2 regions of the Pseudoflavonifractor phocaeensis genome follow, and region 2 is predicted to be linked to the other one. Evidence: a T-box and tRNA genes for the amino acid it is inferred to sense, from the RefSeq annotation. Region 2 holds a T-box; the other holds one or more tRNA genes.

Region 1 (9,115 bases), on a different contig from region 2:
GCGGTGTATGTGGCAACTCCGGAGTTGTCCTGGCCGTTGGCGAACTGCCAGAGCATAACCCCGACTTTTCCAAATAGGCTGTGAAGCCCGTGCACGTTCATCCTGGCCAGGTCGCCGATGGTCTTGATGCCATACCGGGCCAGCTTGGCGGTGGTGGCGGGGCCTACATACAGCAGGTCGCTCACCGGCTGACGCCAGGCTAGATCCCGATAATTGTCCTGGGTGATGACGGTGGTGGCGTCCGGCTTTTTCAGGTCGCTGCCCAGCTTTGCAAAAACCTTGTTGAAGGAGACACCAACAGAGACGGTAAGCCCCAGCTCCAGCCGCACCCGTCCCCGGATGTCGTCGGCAATCACCGGGCCGGGGCCGAAAAGCTGTTGGCTGCCGGTCACGTCCAGCCAGCACTCGTCCAAGCCAAAGGGCTCCACCCGGTCGGTGTAGGAAATATAGAGTTCCCGCGCGGCCGCCGAAACCTCCAGGTAGCGGTCATAGTGGGGCGGAACCACCAGCAGGTCCGGGCATCTCTGCTTGGCCTGCCAGATGGGCTGGCCTGTGGTGACGCCGTATGCCTTGGCCTCGTAGCTCTTGGCCAGGACGATGCCGTGGCGGGCGGCAGGGTCGCCGCAGACGGCCACCGGCTTGCCCCGGAGAGCGGGGTTGTCCAGGCACTCCACAGAGGCGTAAAAATTATTCATGTCCACGTGCAGGATCGTCCGCTCCACAAGCTCACCACCAATACAAATGTTCTAGTAAAAGTATATGGCGGTGAGTGGGTAAATATCTACGAGTAAGTTCTGGTAGTTTTGTGGCAGACTATGGGCGAGGTGATAGGGATGTGTGGACGGTACAGTTTGGCCCCGGAGGAGAACGCGGAGATCGAAAAGTTGCTGCGGGAGATCCAAGGGCGGTTCAAAACGGGGGAGATCTTCCCGACCAACGACGTGCCGGTGCTGATGGAGGCTGGGGCGGAGCTGGCGCCGGAGGTGATGTCCTGGGGGTATCCCCGATTCGGCAGTAAGCCGGGGAGCATCATCAACGCCCGGAGCGAGACAGCGGGGGACAGGCCCATGTTCCGAAAGAGCCTCTATGAGCGGCGGTGCGTATTCCCTACGACGGGGTTTTACGAGTGGGGGCCGAACGAGGCGGGACAGAAAACGAAATACCTGTTCAACCTGCCTGGAAGCGGCGCCCTCTATCTGGCGGGGCTGTGGAACGAGTACGCCGGGGAGCGCAAATGCGTGATCCTCACCACCGCCGCTAATCCATCGGTGCGGGAGATCCACGACCGGATGCCGGTAGTGCTGCGGCGGGATCAGCTGGAGGCGTGGGTGAAGGACACCAACAGCGCTTTGGACATCTTGAGAGAGACGCCGCCGGAGCTGGCCAGAGAGGAAGCGCAATAAAATAGCCCCCACCGCCTGGGACGTCTTCTGGGCGGTGGGGGACATTTGTTTAGATGTGTTGTTTTCCTTGTCCGCTAAAACAGGGTTGCGGGCAACTTATCAAGTCTTAAAAGAGGTTGCTTTGTCACAGACCATCCTCTTTTTCTTTCATTGCTCTGTCAATAGCTTCATTTATAAATTTATTAGTGCTTACACCTTTGCTTTTAGCATAATCAGCTATGGCTTGACGCTTCCCCTTTGGTACAATCAAATCGATGCGGTCGTATGCCTTTTTATTGTACCTAGCCGTAGCTTCTTTTTGAGCTTCAGAATAGGCCATTACCACACCCCACCTTCGGTATGGCAATTATACTTATACTTATGGAAGTATTGTATAATTCCATAAGTATATTTTTGTTTATTGCGTCCATTCATATACTTATGGAAGTATGCTAATATATAAAAAGCAACAGGTTTCCCCATAATTCGCCCCTTCTAGTGGGCTACCATTATCTGAAAGGAGGGATTGTATGAGGAAAAATACATTGCTCTGCGCCGGGACAATGCTTTGCCTTATTGGGGTTCTTACGGGATGCCAGCCTAGTGCGCAACAATCACCCGATGCGACCAAAGAAATCAAAGAAGCTATTCTCTCCCAGGTTGACTGGACCGAAGATGACGGGTTGAAATATGTACTAGTAAGCGAAATGGAAGACGGTATGGATATTTCCGTTTCCTTCGGCGAACCTTTTAATATAGCTGACTTTGGTACGTGTGCGGCTGACTTTGCTGGCGCTACCAAAAGTGCGTTTGATGGCCGGGAGGAAGTAGTTTCTCACTTCAGCATTAATTACGTGGTTGAAGAAGATTTGGTCTTTATTTGGAGTTCCAACGACCTTTCAAACGGCCTGTTGTTTGACTATCGAAAAGATCCTCCCGCTGGCGTTTCGACAAAGCTATCCGATTTAAAGAATAAGGGCGTTGACGGTATCACAACCTCAAAATTTGATAATTATATCAAAGACAACAACGTCACTTTGACCGCCAGCGACGTTCAGTACAACATGAGCAATAATGTAGGCAACAAGTTTTCTCTTGTCGGTACGGCAACACTTTCCGACTATTATAACTACGGATTCAGTTCTAGCATTGAAAGCACTTATTTCTGTATGCGTGTCGCACCAGTAAACGGTTCCTATACTGACGGCTGGTACATCTACTGTCACCGAGACAGCTTCGGTAAACTCTTTGATGACTTACAATCCGGTTCAGTAACAGTGAGCACCGTCTGCCAAATTCCGTCTTCTCGTTATAAAAGCGGTCAAGGCAACATGGCTCAACTTGAGTACGTCGTATGGTAAAAACCGGGCGGAGGCCTGTAACCCCCGCCCGGCTTGTATAAACTTGTTTTAGATGCGAAAACTACTCCAGCATGTCCAATACAGCGTCCTTCAGGTGGATGGGCGAGAGCTGATGCTTGTTGAACGCTTGGACCATGCGAAGCGCTAGATTGCCGTCTGGCGTCACGTCCCGGAGAACAGCCACCGGTGGGCGATAAAGCTCCCGGTATGCCACAAGGTCACAGCTGTGGTATGCGCCGATCTCCGGGGCGTATTTTTTTCGTTGGAATAAAAAATAGGTGATACACATTATTATCAAACCTCCTTTCGTTGGTCCTGGATGACCTGTCAAGGAGGCCCACGGCAACCGGCCTTATACCCAAATACATACCCAAATTTTTTGATTGGAATCTTAAAATATAATTTGCTGTTGCTTGTTATAAACCACATAAAAAATCCCCTGTACCGATTGCGGTACAGGGGATTTCCCTTGTGGTGGAGGAGGGTGGATTCGAACCACCGAAGCGATACGCAACAGATTTACAGTCTGCCCCATTTGGCCACTCTGGAACTCCTCCATATTCAGTTGTGCGCCCCACGGCCTTTTAACCCGGGGCCCGGAGAGCCCTTAAATGGGGCCCCCGGAAAGCCGCGAAGCGGCTTTTTGGGGAGAGGAGGGACAGCGGAGCGAGTGAGCAACCGGCCAAGGCCGATTGCGAAGGATACGCAGCTTGTCCCGACGCTGGAGCTGGTGGACGGACTTGAACCCCCGACCTGCTGATTACAAATCAGCTGCTCTACCAACTGAGCTACACCAGCGGATCATCCAACAGCGAATGTCATTTTAGCAGATACTTGGGAGGTTGTCAAGAAAAAGTTGTACGTTTTTGAAAAGAGGGAGCGGGACGGAAAAAAGAGGCGTCAAACCCCCGCTGCGGGACCCCCAGAGGGACGCGCCTACGGCCTGGTGCCGCCGGTGCCGGGGGGAGATCTACCAAGGGGTGGGGCCCCTGTGCCCGGCCTGCCGGGCGGAGGAGACAGGCAAGGAGGATGGAGAACAGGCATGACATTGGCGGAGTTGGCGGTGAGCTACCGCGACCAGGCCGACGCCCTGCGCCACCGCATCCAGCTGGTGGAGGAGCTGCCGGCGCGGGACGCGGAGGAGCGGCTTTTGAAGGCGGAGCGGCTGCGGGTCCTGGAGGCCATGCGCCGGGACGTGCGGGACGTGGCGGTGATCTGCGAGCGATATTACGAGAGGGGGTACCGGAGAAATGAGCGGTACACGATATAGGAGAGGCGGCCTCTACGCCGCCGATATGGCCCGGTATGCCCGGATGCTGTCGGAGGAGAACACCAACAGCGAGGAGCTGAGCCGGGTGAAGCTGGCCCTGTGGCGGGCCCTCCACGAGGACATCACGGAAAAGCAGCGCAATTACCTGCTCCTCTACTACGGCGAGGGGCTGAACATGAACCAGATCGGCTCCCGGATGGGGGTGGACAAGTCCACCGTCTCCCGCACCATCAAGCGGGGGGAGGCCCGGCTGCGGCGGTGCCTTAGGTACGGGGCGAAGCGGTTTCTCCTGGATGAGGAGCCGTGAACTCCCGGCGGAGCTGTTCCAGATAGCGGGTGAAAACGATCTGGGTGATGATGACGGTGAACACGTTGGCCACAGGCTCGGCCAGGATGACCCCGTCCACCCCCAGAAAGAGGGGGAGGAGGAAGGCCAGGGGGAGCAGCAGGAGGATCTTGCGGAGGATGCCGAAGAAGAAGGAGAGCTTGGCGTTACCCATGGCGATGAAGGAGTGCTGGTTCACCATCTGGAGCCCCAGCAGGAAGATGGTACAGAAGAAAAGCCGGGTGAGCCGGGCGGAGAGGTCCGTCAGGGCCGGGTCGTCGTTGAAGATGGCGCACAGGGGGCCGGGGAAAAGTTCAAAGCAGGCCCACATCAGCGTGGCGCAGGTGATGGAAAAGACCCGGGCCCACCGCACCGTCTCCCGCAGCCGCGGGTAATCCCGGGCGCCGCAGCAGTAGCCGATGATGGGCTGGGCCCCCCGGACGATGCCCTTGAGTGGCATGAAAAAGACGGCCAGCAGGCTGTTGATGATGGTCATGGAGCCGATGTAGAGGTCGCTGACGGCGGTGGAGCCGCCCCACCGGCGCAGCAGGAGGTTGATAACGATCTGGACGACGCTCTCGTTGATCTCGAAGATGAAGGTGGATACCCCCAGCTTGCAGATCTCCGCCGTGGTGGTCCAGGAAACGTGGAGGTCGGCTGGCCGCAGGCGGACCATCAGCCGCTTGGAGAAGAAGAGGAACCACAGGACCCACAGGGCGGACAAAGCCTGGGAGATGAGGGTGGCCAGGGCGGCCCCGGCGATGCCCAGGTCCAGGACATAGATGAAAATGGGGTCCAAAATCAGGTTCACCGCCGCCCCCAGCACCACCGTCACCGTGCCCACGCCGGTGCGGCCCTGGGCGTTCAGGAAGGCGTTCATCCCCAGGGAAATCATGACGAACACCGAGCCCAGCACATAGACCCCCAGGTAGTCGGCGGCGTAGGGCAGGGTGTTGGCCTCCGCCCCGAAGAGGGTGAGGATGGGCACCCGGAGAAACCAGAACAGCCCCGTCAGCACCGTGCCGATGGCCAGCAGCAGGGTGAAGGAGCAGCCCTGGAGCCGGGCGGCGGCGGCCTTGTCCCCCTCCCCCAGGCGGATAGACAGCAGGGGGGAGCCCCCCATGCCGATGAGCATGCTGAAGGCGGAGATGATCATGATGACCGGCATGGTGAAGCCCAGGCCCGTCAGGGCGTCCGCCCCCACCCCGGGCATGTTGCCGATGAACACCCGGTCCACGATGGAGTACAGGGCGTTCACCAGCTGGGCGGCGATGGCGGGCAGGGACAGCCGCAGCAGCAGCCGGGGCACCGGCGCCTGGGCCAGCTGCCGGGACATATCGGTTTGAGCCATGGATCGATCTCTCCCTCTCGTTTGAACGGCGTAAGATCCTGTGTCAATATGAGAATCCCGTTGACGCCGGGTCAAAAAACTTGTATTCTTTTTCCAAGAAATGCGAAGGCGCGTATCCCGCGGCGAGGTGGGATGCGCGCCTTCTTTTCGATTTGAGACATGCCCGGAGAAGACGGCGCATATATCATTGGTGACAGCTTGGACAGGACCTCTCCGGCCGGGAAAAGTGCCCCCATTATAAGACAAGACGGCCCGGTTTGCAAGCGGTACCGGCAAGTTGCACAAGGTGTCTCAAAATGAACTGTTTTTTCTAAACCTATTGGTCAATTTGTAAATTCTGCCTCCTTTCCCTCTGTATAAACTGCTAGAAATAGTCAAGTTGACTTGAAGACCGTCGAAAAAAATGTATAATCCGTCGTGTAAAGAGAATAGGACGTCTCAAAATGAGACGAAATTCCACGGTGAGATAGGGAGTATTGACTAAAATGGACCAGAAAGTTTACCAAAACTGCGTCGCCATTCTCAAGGAAGAGCTCGTCCCCGCCCTGGGGTGCACCGAGCCCATCGCGGTGGCCTACGCCGCCGCCAGGGCCCGGGAGGCTCTGGGCTGCTTCCCCGAGCGGATGGCCGCCGAGTGCAGCGGCAACATCATCAAGAACGTGAAGGGGGTCATCGTCCCCACCACGGGCGACCTGCGGGGCATCCGGGCCGCCGCCGTCCTGGGGGCGGTGGGGGGCGCCCCCGACCGGGAGCTGGAGGTCCTCTCCACCGTGAAGCCGGCCGACGTGGAGGAGGTCCGCCGCCTGCTGGCCCAGGGTTTGTGCGAGGAAAAGCTGCTCGACACCCCCGCCAAGCTCCACATCATCATCCGCATGTGGGCCGGGGAGCACAGCTCCATGGTGGAGATCATCCACGCCCACGCCAACGTGGTGCGGGTGGAGAAGGACGGCGCGGCCCTGGTGGATGTGCCCCACACCGAGGAAGAGGCGGAGGGCGAGGGGGCCGACCGAAGCTGCCTGACCATCGCCAGCATCCTCCAATTTGCCGACGAGGTGAAGATCGAGGACGTGAGGGAGCTGCTGGACCGCCAGATCGAGTACAACACCGCCATCTCCGCCGCCGGCCTCACCGAGGGCTACGGCGCCCAGGTGGGCCCCACCCTTTTAAGTCTCTACGGCGACGACGTGAAGGTCCGGGCCCGTGCCGCCGCCGCGGCGGGGAGCGACGCCCGGATGAGCGGCTGCGAGCTGCCCGTGGTCATCAACTCCGGCAGCGGCAACCAGGGCATGACGGTCTCCCTGCCCGTCATCGAGTACGCCAAGGAGCTGGGGGCCGGCCGGGAAAAGCTCTACCGGGCCCTGTGCGTCAGCAACCTGACCGCCATCCACCAGAAATCCAAGATCGGCAAGCTCTCCGCCTACTGCGGGGCCGTCAGCGCCGCCACCGGCGCGGGGGCCGGCATCTGCTGGCTCTACGGCGGGGGGGAGGCGGAGATCGAGAAGGTCATCGTCAACACCCTGGGCAACGTCTCCGGCATCGTCTGCGACGGCGCCAAGCCCTCCTGCGCGGCCAAGATCGCCTCCAGCGTGGACGCCGCCATCCTGGCCGTGAGCATGGCCATGCAGGGCCGCTGCTTCCGCCCCGGCGAGGGCATCATCAAGGACGGGGTGGAGGCCACGGTGGAGAGCGTGGGCCAGCTTGCCCGGGAGGGCATGCGCCAGACCGACACCGAGATCTTGAAGATCATGGTCTCCGGCTGAGACCCCATTGGTTCACTCCGGCATGGCGCCGTCCATGCCTGATTGATAAGCAGCCTTAAGAAACGCGCCACAAAAAATTTGGATCAAGAAAGGAGAATGGCCGCCGCAAAGACCCAGGCGGCCGAAGCAGACAATGAAAATGAATTGGAAACGCACTCTTGGTATCCTCCTGTCCGCGTCTCTCACCTTCTCCCTCCTCGCCGGCTGCGGCGGAAACGACAAGCCCGTCGAGAGCAAGGCCCCCGAGAACAGCGCCTCCGCCGAGACCCAGGGCCCCGCCGCCAGCGGAGAGGCCGTCAAGATCGCCGTGGCCGCCCCCATGACCGGCGACAACGCCGAGTACGGCCAGGGCTTCTACAACGCCGCCACCATGATGGCCGACGAGTGGAACGCCAAGGGCGGCGTTCTGGGCCGCCCCATTGAGATCGTCCAGTACGACGACAAGAACTCCTCCGAGGAGGCCGCCTCCATCGCCCAGAAGATCGTCTCCGAGGGCGACATCGCCGGCGTCATCGGCCACTTCGCCTCCGGCGTGTGCATGACCGCCGCCCCCGTGTACCAGGAGAACAAGATCATCGAGATCTCCCCGTCCTCCTCCCACCCCGACTACTCCGGCATCGGCGACTACATCTTCCGCAACAACACCGTCATCAACGTGGAGGCCGCCGCCGGTCTTGACATCGCCGTCAACGACCTGGGCAAGAAGAACATCGGCATCATCTCCATCAAGACCGACTGGGGCACCAACACCGCCGCCATCGTCAAAGAACTCATCGACGGCATGGCCGACACCGGCGCCAAGGTGGTGGCCCACGAGGAGGTCATGGAGGGCTCCGACGACTACTCCCCCGCCATCGCCAAGCTGGACGCCGCCGGCGCCGACGTGCTGATCTGCGTGTCCATGTACTCCACCCTGGCCCCCGTGGCCAAGCAGTATAAGCAGGTCAACCCCGACATCGCCATCGTGGGCTTCTCCAACGCCTACTCCCAGCAGCTTTTGGAGCTGGGCGGCGACGCCGTGGAGGGCGTGTGCTTCCCCGTCATCTTCTTCGCCGGCTCTGAGGACCCCACCGTCAAGAACTACGTGGACGCCTATACCGCCAAGTACGGCGCCGCCCCCAGCGCCCTGACCTCCCAGGCCTACGACTCCGTGGGCATGCTCCTCACCGCCATCGAGGCCGCCGGCACCACCGACTCCGCCGCCGTCCGCGACGAGCTGGCCAAGATCGACTATCCGGGCGTCACCGGCGAGACCACCTTCAACGACATCGGCGATGTGCAGAAGTCCTTCGTGAAAGTGACCGTCAAGGACGGCAAGTTTGTGGAGGCCAGCTTCTAAATCAACGCCTGACCGACAAACGCCGTTATTCTTAAGGCTGACCTCCAGGCTGCGCGGACGCCGGGGCGGAGTTGCCGCCCCGGCGTCCGGCCTTCCTGGGAGATGGCCAAGCTGCGCCAGGCGCGCCGGGACCGGCCGTTGTGCGCCGCGTGAAAGTCAAAAGAAAGGAGTATTGCGGAAACGGCCCGCAATCGTGGCGGAAGTGCTTATTGTTCAACAAGTTCTGAACGGCCTGGCCCTGGGCATGGCCTACGCGCTCATCGCGGTGGGTTACTCCCTGGTCTTCGGCATCCTGCGCCTCGTCAATTTCTCCCATGGTTCCGTCTA
Region 2 (9,115 bases):
TTCCCATGCCGGAGGAAGTCCGGGACATGGTTATCCTGGATGCCGAGGCCGATCTGGAACGCGTCGTCAGCCAGGTGGACTTTGTCTTTTCCGCTGTGGACATGAAGAAAGAGGAGATCCAGGCCTTGGAAGAGGCCTACGCCAGACACGAGTGCCCGGTGGTCTCCAACAACTCCGCCCACCGCTGGACTCCCGACGTCCCCATGGTGGTGCCCGAGCTGAACCCGGAGCATCTGGAGGTCATCCCCGCCCAGCGCAAGCGGCTGGGCAGCAAGCGGGGTTTCATCGCGGTCAAGTCCAACTGCTCCATCCAGAGCTACGCCCCCGCCCTCTCCCCCCTGCGGAAGTTCGGCTTGGAAAAGGTGCTGGCCTGTACCTATCAGGCCATTTCCGGCGCCGGTAAGACCTTTGAGACCTGGCCCGAGATGATGGACAACGTCATCCCCTACATCGGCGGCGAGGAGGAAAAGAGCGAGCAGGAGCCGCTGAAGGTCTGGGGCAAGGTGGAAAACGGCGTTATCGTCAACGCCTCCAAACCCTCCATCACCGCCCAATGCCTGCGTGTGCCCGTGTCCAACGGCCACACCGCCGCCGTGTTCGTCAGCTTTGAGAAGAAACCCTCCATGGAAGAGATGAAGGAGATCTGGGCCGGGTATCAGGGCATTCCCCAGAAGCTGGGCCTCCCCACCGCCCCCAAGCAGTTCTTCCACTACTTTGAGGAGCCGGACCGGCCCCAGTGCAGGCTGGACCGGGAGCTGGAGGGCGGCATGGCCATCTCCATCGGACGGCTCCGCCCGGATACCCAGTACGATTATAAATTTGTCTGCCTCTCCCACAACACCCTTCGGGGCGCCGCCGGCGGCGCCGTGGAGCTGGCGGAGCTCCTCTGCGCCCAAGGCTATATCGACCACAAATAAGTTTTTCCCTGACAGAAAGGACGGGATACCATGCGGGAACCTGTTTTCAGCGGCGCCTGTACCGCCATCGTCACTCCATTTGACGCAAGCGGCGCAGTGAATTATGAGGCCTTCGGCAGCCTCATCGAGACCCAGATCGCCGGGGGCGTGGACGCCATCTGTGTCTGCGGCACCACCGGAGAGAGCGCCACCATGTCCATCCGGGAGCATATCGCCGTGGTGGAATACTGCGTCAAAAAGGTGGACCACCGGGTGAAGGTGGTGGCGGGGGCGGGAAGCAACGATACTTCCGCCGCTGTCTACCTCTCCCAGCACGCCCAGGACTCCGGGGCGGACGCCCTTCTGCTGGTGACGCCCTACTACAACAAGGCCACCCAGATGGGGCTTATCAAGCACTATGAGTACATCGCCGACCGGGTGGACCTGCCCATCATCCTCTACAACGTCCCCTCCCGCACCGGCGTTTCTTTTACCGCCGAGACATATAAGGCCCTTTCGGAGAATCCCAAGATCAACGGAGTGAAAGAGGCCAGCGGCAATTTCTCCCTGCTGGCCCATACCCGGTTCCTCTGCGGGGAGGATTTTTACATCTGGTCTGGGAACGACGACCAGGTGGTGCCCATGATGAGCCTGGGCGCCAAGGGCGTCATCTCCGTGGCCGCCAACATCGTCCCCGAGGTCATGGTGCGGATGAGCCATCTGTGTCTGGAGGGGGATTATCAGGCCGCAGCCCAGCTCCAGATCGAGTATATGGACTTCATTGACGCCCTCTTTGTGGACGTGAACCCCATCCCCATCAAGACCGCCCTCAATCTGGCGGGACAGGACATGGGCGGGCTGCGGCTTCCCCTGTGCGAGATGACCCCCGCCCATCTGGAGGTTCTGCGGGCCTCCATGGTCCGCATGGGACTTTTGAAGTAAAGATACTCCGGGAAAGGACGTTCAAAGATGCTCAAAGTGCTCATTTCGGGCTGCAACGGACATATGGGAAGAGTGGTCGCCCAGGTCTGCCGGGAGGCCCCCGACGTGGAAATCACGGCCGGGTTTGATTTGCTGGGTGCGGAAAATGAGGAGTTTCCCGTTTTCTCCTCCCCCGCCGAGTTTCCGGGCCAGGCCGACGTTCTCATCGACTTTTCCTCCCCGGCGGCCCTTCCCGGTCTTTTGGAATTCGGGACGGCCCGCCGAATTCCCCTGGTGCTGGCCACCACGGGCTATTCCGAGGAACAGCTTGCCGCCGTGGATACCGCCGCTCTGACAGTCCCCATCTTCCGCTCCGGCAATATGTCTTTGGGCGTCAACGTGTTGACGGCGCTGGTGGAGAAAGCCGCCGCCGCGCTGGGCGATGGCTTCGATGTGGAGATCGTGGAGCGGCACCACAACCGGAAGGTGGACGCCCCCAGCGGTACGGCCCTCATGCTGGCCCAGGCGGCCGCGGAGGGGCTCCCCTATTCGCCTGAATATGTGTACGACCGGCAGAGCGTCCGCAGGCCCCGGGATAAGCGGGAGATCGGCATCTCCTCGGTGCGGGGCGGAAACATTGTGGGAGACCACGAGGTCATCTTCGCCGGACGGGACGAGGTGATCGAGCTGAAGCACTCTGCCATGAGCCGGGAGGTCTTTGCCTCCGGCGCCCTGCGGGCGGCCCGGTTCCTGTCGCGGGCCGGAGTGCCCGGTCTCTATTCCATGAAAGACCTGGTGTCTCAAATCATTTAAAAAAGCGCTGTGAACGAAAGTTCACAGCGCTTTTTCTTTTATGATTCCGAGGACGGCGTCAGCGGGTTTCCGTTGGCGTCGATGCCCTTTTCTTTCAACCGGGTGTCGGCCCACTCCCGCATCAGAGAGTAGAGCACGGCGAAGGTGGGGACGCCCAGCAGCATCCCGGGGAAGCTGAAGAGGCCGCCGCCCACCACGATGGCCACCAGGACCCAGATGGCGGAGAGGCCGGTGCTGTCGCCCAAAATCTTGGGGCCCAGGATATTGCCGTCGAACTGCTGGAGGGCGATGATGAGGATGGTGAACCGCAGGGCGGCCCAGGGGTCTACGATGATGAGGATCATCAGGCAGGGCACGGCGCCGATGATGGGGCCGAAAAAGGGAATAATATTGGTCACTCCGATGATGACACTCAGAAGGATAGCGTAGGGGATGCGGAAAAGCATGGTCATCAGGAAGCACAGCACGCCGATGATGGCGGAATCGATGAGCTTGCCGTTGATGAAGCCCACGAAGATTTTGTTGGCCCTGCCGCTGACCGAGAGGATCCGGCTGACGCCCTTGGCGGGAAAGAGGGCGTAGATCAGTTTTTTCAGCTGACTGGTGAGCCGGCCCTTCCCTGCCAGCATATAGATGGAGGCAATGATGGCGGTGACGCCGGTGACGACTCCGTTGCCCACCGCCACGCCGAAGTTGAAGAGGTCGGGCACGGCGCCGGAGAGGTAGCCCGCCGCCCGGCGGATGATCTCGTTGTAGGTATCCACCAGATCGACGATGCCCTCCCCTTCCAGGTCAAAGTGCTGGACCAGGTCCCGCACCATCCGGTCCAGGTTTTCCAGATAGCCGGACAGGTTGCCGAAGAGCTGGGCGATGCTGTCTCCCACCTGGGGGAGTACCAGCTGAAGAAGCACCAGAATGATCGCCAGCGCGATGAGAAAGACGGTGAGGATGGACAAGACTCTGCGGTGCCGGAATTTGTGATAGACCTTTTGCTCAAAGAAATTGGTGGGGGTATTGAGCAGGTACGCGATCATAAAACCGCCTATAAAGGGAGAAAGCACGCTCAGAAAAGAGTCGATGGCCATGCGGACTTGGGGCAGATGGGTCAGGCCCAGATAGAGGATCACGCCGACGCAGACAACAATTAGATTGGAAAGCCCCCGGCTGTCCAGATGGTACCATTTTTCTTTCGGCAAGAGCGTCACCGTCCTTTGACTTTCATTTTAGCACAGCGGTCTTATTCTGTCACGGCCCGGTGGAAAACTTTCTTGCCCTTTTTCAGCATGAGGCCCTCGCCGGAAAAGGCGGCGGCGTCAAAGCGGGTGGTGGGGTCGGTCACCTTCGCGCCGGCGGCCTCCACACCCCCCTGCTCCACCAGCCGGCGGGCCTCCTTTTTGGAGGGGGCCAAGCCGCACTTCACCATCAAATCCAACGCGCCGATGGAGCCGTCAGTAAAGTCGGCGGAGGTAAGGGTGGTGGTGGGCATATTGGCCAGGTCGCCGCCGCCCACGAAGAGGGCCCGGGCGGCATCCTGGGCCTTCTGGGCCTCCTCCTCGCTGTGGACCAGCTTGGTCAGCTCGAAGGCCAGGATCTCCTTGGCGGTGTTGAGCCGCTCCCCCTCCCACTTGTCCATCTCGTCGATCTGCTCCAGAGGCAGGAAGGTGAGCATGCGCAGGCACTTCAAAACGTCGGCGTCGCCCACGTTGCGCCAGTACTGGTAGAACTCGTAGGGGGTAGTCTTGTTGGGGTCCAGCCACACGGCGCCGGAGGCGGTCTTGCCCATCTTTTTCCCCTCGGAGTTGAGGAGCAGGGTGATGGTCATGGCGTAGGCGTCTTTCCCCAGCTTTTTGCGGATGAGTTCAGTGCCGCCCAGCATGTTGGACCACTGGTCGTCGCCGCCGAACTGCATGTTGCAGCCCACGGTCTGGAACATGTGGTAGAAGTCGTAGGACTGCATAATCATATAGTTGAACTCCAGGAAGCTCAGGCCCTTCTCCATGCGCTGCTTGTAGCACTCGGCCCGGAGCATGTTGTTCACGGAGAAGCAGGAGCCCACTTCCCGCAGCAGCTCCACGTAATTGAGCTTCATGAGCCAGTCGGCGTTGTTGAGCATCATGGCCTTGCCGGGGCCGAACTCGATGAACTTCTCCATCTGCTTTTTGAAGCAGTCGCAGTTGTGCTGGATGGTCTCCGGGGTCATCATCTGGCGCATATCGCTACGGCCGGAGGGGTCTCCCACCATGCCGGTGCCCCCGCCGATGAGGGCGATGGGCCGGTTGCCCGCCATCTGGAGCCGCTTCATCAGGCACAGGGCCATAAAATGGCCCACGTGGAGGGAGTCGGCGGTGGGGTCGAAGCCGATATAGAAGATAGCCTTGCCGCTGTTGATCAGCTCCTTGATCTCCGGCTCGTCGGTGACCTGGGCAATGAGGCCCCGGGCCTGCAATTCTTCGTAGACTGTCATGTTTCTTTTCTCCTTTTCCTCTTTGTTTCAAACAGGGGTGCAAAAACGCCCCCTGTCCCGTTGGACAGAGGGCGTATAAACGCGGTACCACCTCTGGTTCACCGTCCCCTTACGGAAAACGGCCTCAGGCCGTGCTGTCACACGGCGGCGCTTTAACGGGCGCGTCCCGGCATGCCCTACTGGGTCAAGTACGGTTCAGGCATCGGCTCCGAGGGGTATTCGTCCATGCCTGCCCTCCCCTTTTCACCAAACAGGGGCTCTCTGCGGGGCGGGGATATGGATTACTGATCCTCTTCATCGCTGTATGGGACATTATAATATGACTGTGACCGTTTGTCAACACCTGGAAGTTGTTGACAAGAGCGGCATGTTCTCGTAGGATAGAAACAGGAATAAGGAGGAATTAAAATGCTGTTTGTCTGCTACCCGAAATGTTCCACCTGCAAGAAGGCCCAGACGTGGCTGGAGGGCCGCGGGCTCTCCTTTCAGCTGCGGGACATCAAGACCGATAACCCCACCGCCGGGGAGCTGAAGGAGTGGCACCGCCGGAGCGGGCTCCCCCTCCGGCGGCTGTTCAACACCAGCGGCCTTCAATATAAGGCCCTGGGGCTGAAGGACAAGCTGGACACCATGACGGAGGCGGAGCAGTACGAGCTGCTGGCCACTGACGGGATGCTGGTGAAGCGGCCCATCCTGGTGGGAGAGGACTTTGCCCTGTTTGGATTCCGGGAGCCGGAGTGGAGCCAGCGCCTATCCGATTAACAGGTACAAATAGATTGCTTTTTTTTACCTGAAAGGGTAAAATAAATTTTATGCTGAACAAAAGGAGTGTGTGCCATGCCGGAAGAGACAAAGCCTGTCATGAGCCAGAATTTTATCCACGATTTTATCGACGAGGATATCGCCAAGGGCGGGCAGTATGAGGGCATGACCGTCCACACCCGCTTTCCGCCGGAGCCCAACGGCTACCTTCACATCGGCCACGCCAAGGCCATTTTCATCGACTTTGGCACCGCCGAGAAGTACGGCGGCATGTGCAATCTGCGGATGGACGATACCAACCCCACCAAAGAGGACGAGGAGTACGTGGACGCCATCCAGGAGGACATCCACTGGCTGGGCTACGACTGGGGCGACCGGTTCTATTTCGCCTCGGATTACTTTGACAAGATGTACGAATACGCCGTGGAGCTCATCAAAAAGGGCCTGGCCTATGTCTGTGAGCTGACCCCAGAGGAGTTCAAGGCCCACCGGGGCGACGTGGGCACCCCCGCCACTTCTCCCTGGCGGGACCGGCCGGTTGAGGAGTCCCTTGACCTGTTCCAGCGGATGAAGGACGGAGAGTTCCCCAACGGGAAGTATACCCTGCGGGCCAAGATCGACCTGGCCTCGGGCAACTTCAACATGCGGGACCCGGTCATCTACCGGATCAACCACATGCGCCACCACCGTCAGGGCGATAAGTGGTGCATCTACCCCATGTACGACTTCGCCCATCCCCTGGAGGACGCCCTGGAGGGGATTACCCACTCCCTTTGCTCCCTGGAGTTTGAGGACCACCGCCCCCTCTACGACTGGGTCATCCAGAACTGCCCGGTGCCCTCCAAGCCCCGGCAGATCGAGTTCGCCCGGCTGGGCATCAACTACACCGTCATGTCCAAGCGTAAGCTCCGCCAGTTGGTGGAGGAGGGCAAGGTCTCCGGCTGGGACGACCCCCGGATGCCCACCCTCTGCGGCCTGCGCCGGCGGGGCTACACCCCCGCCGCCATCCGGGACTTCTCCGAGCGCAACGGCGTCACCAAGGCGGCCTCCGTAGTGGAGTTCGGCTTCCTGGAACACTGCCTGCGGGAGGACCTGAACCGCACGGCCCGCCGGGTGATGGCGGTCCTCCGCCCGGTAAAACTCACCATTACCAACTACCCTGAGGGCCGGTCCGAGACCTTTGAGGTGGAGAATATCCCCGGCGACCCCGGGGCCGGGACCCGCCCCGTCACCTTCTCCCGGAACCTCTGGGTGGAGGCCGAGGACTTTTTGGAGGAGCCGGTGCCCAAGTACAAGCGGCTCTATCCCGGCGGCCCCGAGTGCCGCCTGAAGGGCGCCTACCTCGTCACCTGCACCGGGTGCGTGAAGGACGACGAGGGAAATGTGACCGAGATCTTGGCCACCTATGACCCCGACAGCAAGGGCGGCGATCCCGCCGACGGCCGCAAGGTGAAGGGCGCCACCCTCCACTGGGTGGACGCCGCCACCGCCCTGGACGCGGAGGTGCGGCTCTATGACAATCTCTTCGCCGACGAGGCCCCGGACGCCGGAGACAAGAATTTCCTGGACTGCCTGAACCCCAATTCCCTGGAGATCCTCACGGGCTGCAAGGTGGAGGCCGGCCTGGGCGAGCCGAAGCCAGAGGACCGGTTCCAGTTCATGCGTCAGGGCTATTTCTGCGCCGACAGCAAGGACTCCTCCCCCGCCCACCTGGTATTTAACCGGGCGGTGAGCCTGAAGGACAGCTTTAAATTTTGATCCTACGTCAAAGGAGATGCTTTTGTGTACAACTTCCGTAACGACTATTCCGAGGGCTGCCATCCTGAGGTGCTGGCGGCCCTGGCCGGGGTCAACTCCGAGAGCGTCATCGGCTACGGCGCCGATGACTACTGCAAGACCTGTGCCGACCTGATTAAGGATCTCTGTAAAGCCCCCCAGGCCAGCGTGGAGTTTATGGTGGGCGGCACCCAGACCAATTTTGTCGCCATCGCCTCCTTCCTGCGGCCTTGGGAGAGCGTGATCTGCGCCCACACCGGCCACGTCAACGGCCATGAGGCGGGTGCCGTGGAGGCCACCGGCCACAAGCTGATGCAGGCCCAGGTGGCCGGGGACGGAAAGCTCACCCCCGCCCACATCCTGCCTTTGGTGGAGGGTGGCAGGGATGAGCACGTGACCAAGCCCCGTCTGGTGTATATCTCCAACGCCACCGAGACCGGCGCTGTCTATACCAAGACGGAACTCACCGCCCTGTCCAAGTGCTGCAGGGACAACGGCCTGCTCCTCTTCCTGGACGGCGCCCGCCTGGGCTGCGCCATGGCCTCCGCAGTCAACGACCTGACGCTGGCCGACATCGCCGCCCTGACCGACGCCTTTTACATCGGCGGAACCAAAAACGGCGCTATGATGGGCGAGGCGCTGGTCATCTTGGACCCCGCACTCCAGGGGAACTTCTTCCGCATGAAGAAGCAGCACGGCGCGGTATTGGCCAAGGGCTGGCTGCTGGGGGTCCAGTTTCAGGCGCTTCTTCGGGACGGGCTCTATTTCAAGATCGCGGGTCACGCCGTGGAGATGGCCCAGTATCTTCAGGGCGGCTTGAAAAATCTGGGGGTGCCCATGATGGTGGACTCCCCCACCAACCAGATCTTCCCCATCGTTCCCGACAAGCTCCTGCCGCAGCTCAGCAAACTGTGCAGCTATGAGATCTGGTCCAAGGCTGACGAGGACCATACCATCATCCGTTTCGTGACCTCCTTCGCCACCCCGAAGGAGAGTGTGGAGGGCCTGTTGGCCGAATTGAAAAAAATGGGTTGAAAGGAGCCCGCCTATGAACGATCTCCGCAATCAACTTCCCAACCTCCTCTACCGCCTGGCCCAGTTTTTGGAGATATTGGTCGGGGTGGTCCTGGTGGCGGCCATCTGTGTGGCGCTGCTTGCGGTCATTCAGGAGGTAGGCGTTTTATGGGATTCCAAAGGTGACGCAAATTCCTTCCACTCTTTTTTGGCCGCCGCTTTTAACGTGGTCATCGGAATCGAATTTCTGAAAATGCTTTGCCGTCATAATATGAGCTCGGTGGTGGAGGTGGTCCTCTTTGCCACTGCCCGGCAGATGGTGGTAGAGCACACCAACCCGGTGGAGACCTTACTGATGGTGGGCGCTTTGGCCATTCTTTTTATCATTCGCAAGTACCTTTTCATCCCTGGTCTGGACGACAAGGACCACTCGGTCCACCTTCCCTTCATTCATCAGCGGGAAGAGGAA

What was found. The T-box of region 2 lies ahead of tyrS (tyrosine--tRNA ligase). A T-box ahead of a tRNA ligase gene usually reads a tRNA of that ligase, here a tRNA-Tyr.
Positions count from the first base shown of each region.
Region 1: it has a tRNA-Tyr gene. The T-box ahead of tyrS (tyrosine--tRNA ligase) is inferred to sense a tRNA for this amino acid. The anticodon was not compared.

Region 1 covers NZ_JBCDMT010000001.1:23,044-32,158, forward strand. Annotated here, with positions in the region: gene dinB (DNA polymerase IV) at 1-722, opposite strand, end outside; gene AAEU42_RS00145 (SOS response-associated peptidase) at 834-1,403, shown strand; gene AAEU42_RS00150 (antitoxin) at 1,528-1,722, opposite strand; gene AAEU42_RS00155 (hypothetical protein) at 1,913-2,743, shown strand; tRNA gene AAEU42_RS00160 (tRNA-Tyr) at 3,216-3,300, opposite strand; tRNA gene AAEU42_RS00165 (tRNA-Thr) at 3,466-3,541, opposite strand; gene AAEU42_RS00170 (hypothetical protein) at 3,610-3,789, shown strand; gene AAEU42_RS00175 (hypothetical protein) at 3,786-4,013, shown strand; gene AAEU42_RS00180 (sigma-70 family RNA polymerase sigma factor) at 3,994-4,320, shown strand; gene AAEU42_RS00185 (MATE family efflux transporter) at 4,277-5,689, opposite strand; gene AAEU42_RS00190 (L-cysteine desulfidase family protein) at 6,175-7,449, shown strand; gene AAEU42_RS00195 (ABC transporter substrate-binding protein) at 7,589-8,788, shown strand; gene AAEU42_RS00200 (branched-chain amino acid ABC transporter permease) at 8,982-9,115, shown strand, end outside.
Region 2 covers NZ_JBCDMT010000004.1:223,906-233,020, forward strand. Annotated here, with positions in the region: gene asd (aspartate-semialdehyde dehydrogenase) at 1-917, shown strand, start outside; gene dapA (4-hydroxy-tetrahydrodipicolinate synthase) at 948-1,838, shown strand; gene dapB (4-hydroxy-tetrahydrodipicolinate reductase) at 1,866-2,630, shown strand; gene AAEU42_RS08300 (AI-2E family transporter) at 2,669-3,826, opposite strand; gene tyrS (tyrosine--tRNA ligase) at 3,868-5,094, opposite strand; T-box leader at 5,159-5,401, opposite strand; gene AAEU42_RS08310 (arsenate reductase family protein) at 5,503-5,856, shown strand; gene AAEU42_RS08315 (glutamine--tRNA ligase/YqeY domain fusion protein) at 5,932-7,614, shown strand; gene AAEU42_RS08320 (threonine aldolase family protein) at 7,639-8,667, shown strand; gene AAEU42_RS08325 (phosphate-starvation-inducible PsiE family protein) at 8,681-9,115, shown strand, end outside.